2 regions of the Streptomyces sp. NPDC050418 genome follow, and region 1 is predicted to be linked to the other one. Evidence: riboswitches for the same ligand, from Rfam matches in the RefSeq annotation. Region 1 holds a riboswitch; the other holds the start of a gene.
What was found. Region 1 has a riboswitch for ZMP and ZTP ahead of ACIBI4_RS08975 (glycine hydroxymethyltransferase). Riboswitches for the same ligand answer to the same signal wherever they lie in the genome.
Positions count from the first base shown of each region.

Region 2: linked by a shared signal. The riboswitch ahead of ACIBI4_RS31365 (bifunctional 5,10-methylenetetrahydrofolate dehydrogenase/5,10-methenyltetrahydrofolate cyclohydrolase) and the one ahead of ACIBI4_RS08975 (glycine hydroxymethyltransferase) in region 1 are both predicted to bind ZMP and ZTP.

Region 1 covers NZ_JBITIG010000003.1:337,279-341,682, forward strand. Annotated here, with positions in the region: gene ACIBI4_RS08965 (glutathionylspermidine synthase family protein) at 1-478, shown strand, start outside; gene rocD (ornithine--oxo-acid transaminase) at 523-1,782, opposite strand; ZMP/ZTP riboswitch at 1,875-1,961, shown strand; gene ACIBI4_RS08975 (glycine hydroxymethyltransferase) at 2,009-3,490, shown strand; gene ACIBI4_RS08980 (hypothetical protein) at 3,573-4,346, opposite strand.
Region 2 covers NZ_JBITIG010000015.1:202,203-206,606, forward strand. Annotated here, with positions in the region: gene ACIBI4_RS31350 (peptidase) at 1-218, shown strand, start outside; gene ACIBI4_RS31355 (LysM peptidoglycan-binding domain-containing protein) at 205-648, opposite strand; gene ACIBI4_RS31360 (hypothetical protein) at 776-1,411, shown strand; ZMP/ZTP riboswitch at 1,518-1,618, shown strand; gene ACIBI4_RS31365 (bifunctional 5,10-methylenetetrahydrofolate dehydrogenase/5,10-methenyltetrahydrofolate cyclohydrolase) at 1,639-2,499, shown strand; gene ACIBI4_RS31370 (hypothetical protein) at 2,563-3,411, opposite strand; gene ACIBI4_RS31375 (polysaccharide lyase 8 family protein) at 3,589-4,404, shown strand, end outside.

The DNA.
Region 1 (4,404 bases):
GCTTTACCCGTGGGAGTGGCTCGCCACGGACCGCTTCGGCGACCACGTCCTCGACACGCTCGACAACGGCGGCGGCACCGGAAGCACCCTCTGGATCGAACCGGCCTGGAAGATGCTCCTCTCCAACAAGGCCCTGCTCGCCATCCTCTGGGAGCTCTACCCCGGCCACCCCAACCTGCTCCCCGCCTACCTCGACGGCCCCCGCGACCTCACCTCGTACGTGGCCAAACCGCTGCTTGGCCGCGAAGGCGCGGGCGTCACCATCCACACGGACGCCGACGCCGGCAGCGCCGCTCCCCTCGTACGCGACGAACCGTGCTGCTACCAGGAGCTGGCCCCGCTGCCCGCCTTCGACGGCAACCACGTCGTCCTCGGCGCGTGGGTGGTCGAGGACGAGGCAGCGGGACTCGGCATCCGCGAATCATCCGGCCTGATCACGGACGAGTACGCCCGCTTCCTGCCGCACGTGATCCTCTGAGCGCTCCCGGTGGGCTCACCCGTTGGGCCTCCCCGGTCGCGGGCCTACACCTCGCCCGCCTCGCCCTCCTCACCCGCGTCCAGCACGGCCTTCAACTGGTCGAGACCCCAGTCCAGATCCTCCTTGCTGATCACCAGCGGCGGCGCGATCCGGATCGTCGACCCATGCGTGTCCTTCACCAGGACACCGCGGTCCATCAGCTTCTCGGAGATCTCCCGGCCCGTCCCGTACGACGGATCGATGTCCACCCCCGCCCACAGCCCGCGCCCGCGCACCGCGCGCACCGCACCGCCGCCGACCAGCAGTCCCAGCTCGCGGTGCAGATGCTCGCCCAGCTCCGTGGCCTTCGCCTGGTACTCACCCGTCTCCAGCATCGCGATCACTTCGAGGGCCACAGCGCACGCCAGCGGGTTCCCGCCGAACGTCGACCCGTGCTCACCCGGCCGGAACACCCCGAGCACCTCCCGCGAGGACACGACGGCCGACACCGGCACGACCCCGCCGCCCAGCGCCTTGCCGAGGATGTACATGTCCGGGACGACCCCCTCGTGCTCACACGCGAAGGTCTTCCCCGTCCGCCCGAGCCCCGACTGGATCTCATCCGCGATGAACAGCACGTTCCGCTCCCGCGTCAGCTCCCGCACCCCCGGCAGATAGCCCGCCGGCGGCACCAGGACCCCCGCCTCGCCCTGGATCGGCTCGAGCAGCACGGCCACCGTCTCGTCCGTGACCGCCTCGCGCAGGGCGTCGAGATCCCCGTACGGCACGACGTCGAAGCCCGGCGTGTACGGACCGAAGTCCGCCCGCGCCTCGGGATCCGTCGAGAAGCTCACGATCGTGGTGGTCCGGCCGTGGAAGTTGTCCGACGCGACCACGATCCGCGCCGCACCGTCCGGCACACCCTTGACCTTGTAGCCCCACTTTCGAGCGGTCTTCACGGCGGTTTCGACGGCCTCCGCGCCGGTGTTCATCGGCAGCACCATCTCCATGCCGCACAACGCCGCGAGCCGCGTGCAGAACTCGGCGAACCGGTCGTGATGAAACGCCCGCGACGTCAGCGTGACCCGCTCCAGCTGGGCCTTCGCCGCGTCGACAAGACGCCGGTTGCCATGCCCGAAGTTCAGCGCCGAGTACCCGGCCAGCATGTCCAGATACCGCCGCCCCTCCACATCGGTCATCCAGGCCCCCTCGGCCGTGGCGACCACGACGGGCAGCGGATGGTAGTTGTGCGCACTGCGCGCATCGGCCGAGGCGATCAAAGCTTCCGTACGCGTTTCCGTCGTCGACACGGGGTCTCCGTTCATCGTGCGGTGAGGGCTGGGGTGTCGCCCACTTCTCTATCGTCGCTCGCATCGCGGACGAGGAAACCTCGCCCGGACACCTGCCGGTAAGGTGACGCGTGGGCCGTGACTGGCGCGCTGAGATGGGGTCAACCATCGGGGAGCGGCTCGTGAACTGTGTGCCGTGCGCCTGGGCCGAACCGAGTACGACGAACCTGTACGCATCGTCTTCGTTCCGGAGGTCCACACCATGACCGATCCGTCCGTCTCCCCCTCCGCCCCCTCTCCCTCCGCCACGGCTGCCACCGCCTCCACGGCTTTCAACAGCGCGCTTGAGGTGATCCGCGGCGTCGAACCGCGCATCGCCGACGCCATCGGGCAGGAGCTGCACGACCAGCGCGAGATGCTCAAGCTGATCGCCTCCGAGAACTACGCCTCCCCGGCCACCCTCCTCGCGATGGGCAACTGGTTCAGCGACAAGTACGCCGAGGGCACCATCGGCCGCCGCTTCTACGCCGGCTGCCGCAACGTCGACACCGTGGAATCCCTCGCCGCCGAACACGCCCGCGAGCTCTTCGGCGCCCGCCACGCATACGCCCAGCCGCACTCCGGTATCGACGCCAACCTCGTCGCCTTCTGGGCCGTGCTCGCCGACCGGGTGGAGGCGCCGGCCCTGGAGCGCGCCGGCGCTCGCCAGGTCAACGACCTCAGCGACGCCGACTGGGCCGAACTCCGCCAGGCCTTCGGCAATCAGCGCATGCTCGGTATGTCCCTGGACGCGGGCGGCCACCTGACGCACGGCTTCCGCCCGAACATCAGCGGAAAAATGTTCGACCAGCGCTCGTACGGCACCGACCCCGCCACAGGCCTGATCGACTACGAAGCCCTCCGCAAGACCGCCCGTGACTTCAAGCCCTTGATCATCGTGGCCGGTTACTCCGCCTACCCCCGTCTCGTGAACTTCCGCATCATGCGCGAGATCGCCGACGAGGTCGGTGCCACGCTCATGGTCGACATGGCGCACTTCGCCGGGCTCGTCGCCGGCAAGGTGCTCACCGGGGACTTCGATCCCGTGCCGCACGCGCAGATCGTCACGACCACCACGCACAAGTCGCTGCGGGGTCCGCGGGGCGGCATGGTGCTGTGCGACGACTCGCTCAAGGACCAGGTGGACCGCGGGTGCCCGATGGTGCTCGGCGGGCCGCTGCCGCATGTGATGGCGGCGAAGGCGGTGGCGCTGGCGGAGGCGCGGCAGCCCTCCTTCCGTGATTACGCCCAGCGTGTGGTGGACAACTCCCGTGCGCTGGCCGAGGGGTTGATGCGGCGTGGTGCGACGTTGGTGACGGGTGGTACGGACAATCACCTCAATCTGATCGATGTGGCTTCGTCGTACGGGCTGACGGGGCGGCAGGCCGAGTCGGCGCTCCTTGACTCCGGGGTCGTCACGAACCGCAACGCGATTCCCGCCGACCCCAACGGTGCCTGGTACACCTCCGGAATCCGGATCGGTACGCCCGCGCTGACCACGCGTGGTCTGGGCGCGGCGGAGATGGATGAGATCGCGGGGCTGATCGACACGGTGCTCAAGGCTGCCGAGCCGGGGACGACGAAGTCGGGTGCTCCGTCGAAGGCTCAGCATGTGCTGGCTGCGAAGGTCTCGGACGAGGTGGCGCAGCGGGCCACTGATCTGCTGTCCGGTTTCCCCCTGTACCCGGGGATCGACCTGACCTGATGTACCCGGGGATCGACCTGACCTGAGCGGCCGCGCGCAGGCGCGACGTGGCGTGTGGGGGGAGCGGGTGGGCTGCTGTCGGTCAGCGGTCTATCAGCTCCCCCCGCGTTCCCTCCTCACGGGTGGCGGCCCGGGATTCGCGCAACCTGGTGGTCAGGGACGGGAGTTGGCGGGCGAGGGGGCGGCTGCCGAGGGCGAGTGCTGCTCCGGCGGCGATTCCGGGGAAGGCCCACCACCAGCCGGTGGCCACGTCGGTGCTGGGGGTGGCGGTGGGGGTGCTGCGGTCGGTGCCGGTGGCGGCCGGGGTGTCCTGGTTGGTGTTCGCGGCGTCGTCCGTGCTCTCGTCGGGAGTGCGGTCCTCGGGCGGCGGGACCAAGTCGCCCGCGCCGGAGTAGTGGAGCAGCTTGAGCGAGGCCAGGAATCCCGTCAGGTCGGCGGGGAGGCGGGGCCTGTGCCAGGTGCCGTTGGCCAGATCGAGGGACTCGCCCGCTCCGCCCGCTGTGTGGATCCAGACGGGGGAGATGCCCTTCCCGGGCGGCAGGACATAGATTCGGTCGACGCGCCACGGCTCCACGTCATGGATCATCCAGGTGACGTTCACCATCTGGCCGTCCAGCAACTTGTCCATGGACGGGGCCTTTTCGCCCTCCACCGATGTGCCGATGTCAAGCAGGTCGGACAGCTGCTGGTAACGGTCTCCCTGGGCGGTGAGCGCTGCCGCTTTCGCCGTGGTCGGTGAGGCGAGCAGCACGCTCGTGGGTCCGCCTGCCGTGGCGGCCGGTGCTCCGAGCAGGATCAGGGCGAGCCCGGCCACCAGCGTGCCGAGCAGAGTCGCCAACTTCCGTACCGTACGCATGCGTTCTCCCGAAGGTCCCCGACGCGGCTCTCCGCGCCGATTCACTTCTGGTACACCG
Region 2 (4,404 bases), on a different contig from region 1:
CGGTGCACTACGCGATCCGGCGCGCCCCCGCACCGCCGCCCTCCCGCGGCGGCCACCTGGTCCTCGTCACGGGCCGGACGGCCGACGGCACGGGTTTCCACTTCCACAACCCGTCGGGCACGGACGCTGGCACGCGGAGGGCGGAGCTGGCCGTGGGGGTCTTCGGCACGTATTTCGCGGGGCGTGGGATGTCGCTGGCGGCACCTAGGGAAGCCTGAGCACGGTGCCCGGCAGGATCAGGTCAGGGTTGCCCCCGATGGTCTCCTTGTTGAGCGCGTAGATCTCGTGCCATCGGAGTTCGTCGCCGAGTTCGTGACGCGCGATGGCGGCGAGGGAGTCACCGGGCTTCACGGTGTACGTACGGGACTTGGGCTCGGTGTCCTTGGACGCTGCGGGCCGCTCCTCGCGCTGTGCGTCCTCGCGCGCGAGATCCGGTGCGGCGGCCTCCGCCCTCAGGCGGTCCGCGGCGGCCTGGGTGGCGGAGGCGGCCTCCTCCGTGAACCGGGAGGTGGCATCGGCGCTGCTCCTCGCGGGCGACGCGGGTGCGCTCGCGCCGGCCGAGGTCTGCTCCTGCACCTGCTCCTTGACCGCCTCGGCGGCCTTCCCGGCCTTGTCCCTGCTGCCCTTGAACGCGTCGAAGATTCCCATTGTTCCTCCTGGGGGTGCGGTCCCCCTGAGGCCACTGTGTCCCGGCGGCGGTCCGGCCGCATCGGGAGGGCGGTTGTCAGTGGCGGGCGGCACCATGGCAGGGACGGACCGGGGAAAGGGGGCCCTTGTGACCACAGGCAGGCTGACGGCACCGCTGCGCCGCGTCCTCGCGGGTGCCGAGGAGGTGACGGGCCGGATCAGCGGGACCGAGGCGCAGCTGGACGCGCTGGTGCGGCACGGTCTGGCGTTCCGGCACGCGCGGCCGCCGCGCGCGTACTTCCTGACACCGTCCGGCCACCGCCTGCGCCAGGAGTACCTGACGTCGGCCCCGGCCCCGACGGCCCGCGCCACCGCCCCCGCGTCCGGGGTGTTCGCGGCGCGCGCGGGCACGGAGAGCGCACCGCCCGATGACAGCCCGACGCGGCTCCGCGAGGTGCACAGCGCGTGGCAGGGCCTGCTCGAACTGCGCCGTATGACGAACACGGACGGCGCGACGGACCGCCCCTGCACCTGGGAGCGCAGCCACCTGGTCCAGGCGGCGTCCCTGGCCCTGGAGGCGGCCGGCTGCAGACCGGGCACCGCCGGCTCCGACGGCTACGTGGTGACGGAGACGCACCAGCCGGAGGCCGTGGAGATACGGGGCGGGGAGCCGGGCGAGCTGCCGGGATGGTCGGGAGTTCTGACGGAAGCGGGCTGGCAGGTGAGCGAACACGGGACGCGGGACCGGGGGCGGGTGCTGCTTGCTTCACCGCGGCGCGTGTAGGCACCCGGCAACGCATCCCGCACGTGCCCCTGCCCCTGCCCCCGAACCTCGCCCCCACCCGTTCCCGCCCCCGACCCCAAACCCCCCACCTACGGTCCCGTACCCTGAACACGGCTGCGACTGGCGCAAAAGGTGGAGCACCACCGGGGAGCAGCCCGGCATGAACGCCGACGAAACACCCTCCTGCCGCGCGCCTGGGCGATCACCACCGCACCCAGGAGCCCCGCATGACCACCACCCCGCGCACCGCCCGCTTCATGGACGGCACGGCCCTCGCCCGCGAGATCTCCGAACGCACCGCCGCCCGCGCCAGGGCCTTCACCGAGCGCGCAGGCAAGGCCCCCTGTCTTGCCACGGTCCTGGTCGGCGCGGACCCCGCCTCCGTCACGTACGTGAAGATGAAGTGGAACCGCTGCGCGAAGGCCGGCATCGAGTCCCGCCATGTCGAGCTGCCCGCCGGCATCACCACCGAGCAGCTCGTCGCCGAGCTCACCGCGCTCTCCGAGGACCCGGACGTGCACGGCATCCTGCTGCAGCACCCGGTCGGCGACCACATCGACGAGCGCGCCGCGTTCGAGGCCATCGCGCCGGAGAAGGACGTCGACGGCGTGACGATGACCTCGTTCGCCGCGATGGGCTTCGGCCTGCCCGGCTTCGCCTCCTGCACACCCGGCGGCATCATGCGGCTGCTCGACGCGTACGGCGTCGACCCGACCGGCAAGCGCGCGGTCGTCGTCGGGCGCAGCGCGATCCTCGGCAAGCCGGTCGGGATGCTGCTGCTCGGCCGCGACGCCACGGTCACGTACTGCCACTCGCGTACGGAGAACCTCTCCGAGGTGATCCGCGAGGCGGACATCCTGGTCGCCGCGGTCGGCCGCCCGGAGTTCATCCGGGGTGAGGACATCAAGGAGGGCGCGGTCGTCATCGACGCGGGCTACAACCCGGGCAACGTCGGCGACGTGCACTTCAACTCGGCCGCCGAGCGCGCCGGTCTGATCACCCCGGTGCCGGGCGGTGTCGGCCCGATGACGATCGCCGTACTCCTGGAGCAGACACTGGACGCGGCGGAGCGCCTGACCGCTGCGTGAACGCGACGGGGCGCGGGAGTCCGGCTCCCGCGCCCCACAAGCCGTCCAAGGCCGAGCTCAGCCCTACCGCAGCGCCTTGAGCGTCGCCTTCGTGTCCGTCACCAGCCACTCCTCGACGTCCTTCGCGGACGGGACCTTGCTGTCGCCGGAGGACGAGGCGCTGTAGTCGCTCCAGCTCATCCGGAAGGTGAACCAGCCCTCTCGGACGTTCAGCTCCATCCGGTTGAGCTCGTCGTCGGTGTCGCTGGTCTCCGTCGTCAGCCAGGCCTCGTCGCCCAGGCCGTCGACGCGGGTGACCACGGTCTTGGAGCCCTCGTAGTCGTAGTCCTCGTTGGACTTGGCGAGGTCGGCGTACTCCTCAGCGGGATCGGTCGCCTTGTGCCAGGTCGCGTTGTACGTGATGTAGGTGCTCGTGTACTCCTCGGTGGACTCCTTGTCCTTGAGGTCGAGGCTGCAGTAGCTCTGGTCGACGGTCGGCCGCTGCGAGGAGTACCGGGTCTCGTCGTTCTTCTCGGTGCCCTTCTCGTAGCGGCCCTTGAACGAGGACATGTCGGCCGCCGAGCAGAGGTTCTTCTCATAGCCGTAGCCGCCCAGGTCCGCGCTCGCGGACCCCAGGTTGCCCGTCGCGAACAGGGCGCCCGCCCACACGGCGGACGCGACCACGACACCGCCGATGCCCCACGCCCAGCCGGGGATTCCCTTGCGCGGCGCGGGCGGCGGCACGGGCGCGCCGAAGCCGGGCTGCGGCATGGGCGCACCGGGCATACCGGGCTGCATCTGCTGAGGGAACGCGGGCTGTGGTGCCTGCTGGGCGTACGGGTTCTGCTGGACCGGCGCCTGCGGAGGCTGGGGAGACGGCTGCTGATAGGGGTTCGGCTGCGGCGCTCCGCCGGGTCCGGGTATCGATGACATAAAGGGAATCTATCCAGCGGCAATGCCCTCTTATGCGTCGGCCCAGCTGTCGAGACCGTCACCCTCCGCGAAGCGATCGAAACGCTCAACTTGGCAGTATCTATTGAGCGTTTGAACGTTTGCGTGCTAGAAACCGCATGCTCCTGCCCCCAGTCGTACGTCCCTCCGGAGTTCTCCATGACGACGTCCTGGTCCCGCCGCGGTTTCCTCGCCTCCAGCGGCGGCACTGCACTGGCCCTCGGTCTCACCGCCACCGCGCCGACCGCCCATGCGGCCGCCTCCGCCGAGGCCTCCGCCGCCTCCGCGGGCGCCGCCCCCGAAGACTTCGCCGCGCTGCGCGCCAAGTGGCGCACCCTGATCCTCGGTGAGGGCTTCAGCCCCACCACGGAGCCCTTCAAGTCGAAGCTCCGGACCCTCGGCACGAACGCCCGCGCCAACTGGGACACCATGACGCCGGCCGACGGTTCGCTGTGGCCCGGCATGGTCTACAAGGACCCCGAGCCGGACACCGACCAGGAGTCGTACGGCTACTCGGGCCAGATCCAGTCGACGTTCGGCAAGCTCTACACGATGGCCGAGGCCTACGCGCAGCCCGGCACCGGTCTGACGGGCGACGCGGGCCTCAAGGACGCGGTGATCACCGGCGTCGAGCACCTGTACGCGCAGGTCTACAACGAGAACCAGGCCCGCTACGGCAACTGGTACAACTGGCAGATCGGCGCCCCGCAGTCCCTGATGGACATCGCGGTCCTGCTGTACGAGCACTTCACGGCCGACCAGATCGCCAAGTACTGCCGGGCCGTCGACCACTTCGTGCCCGACTCCGTGATGGACCACTACACGGGCACGAGCACGGGTGCCAACCGTGTCGACCTGTGCCGCGCGATGATCCTGCGCGGTGTCGTCGGCGGCAGCGAACAGAAGATCACGCTCGGCCGCGACTCCCTCTCCCCGGTCTTCCCGTTCGTCACCAAGGGCGACGGCTACTACGCC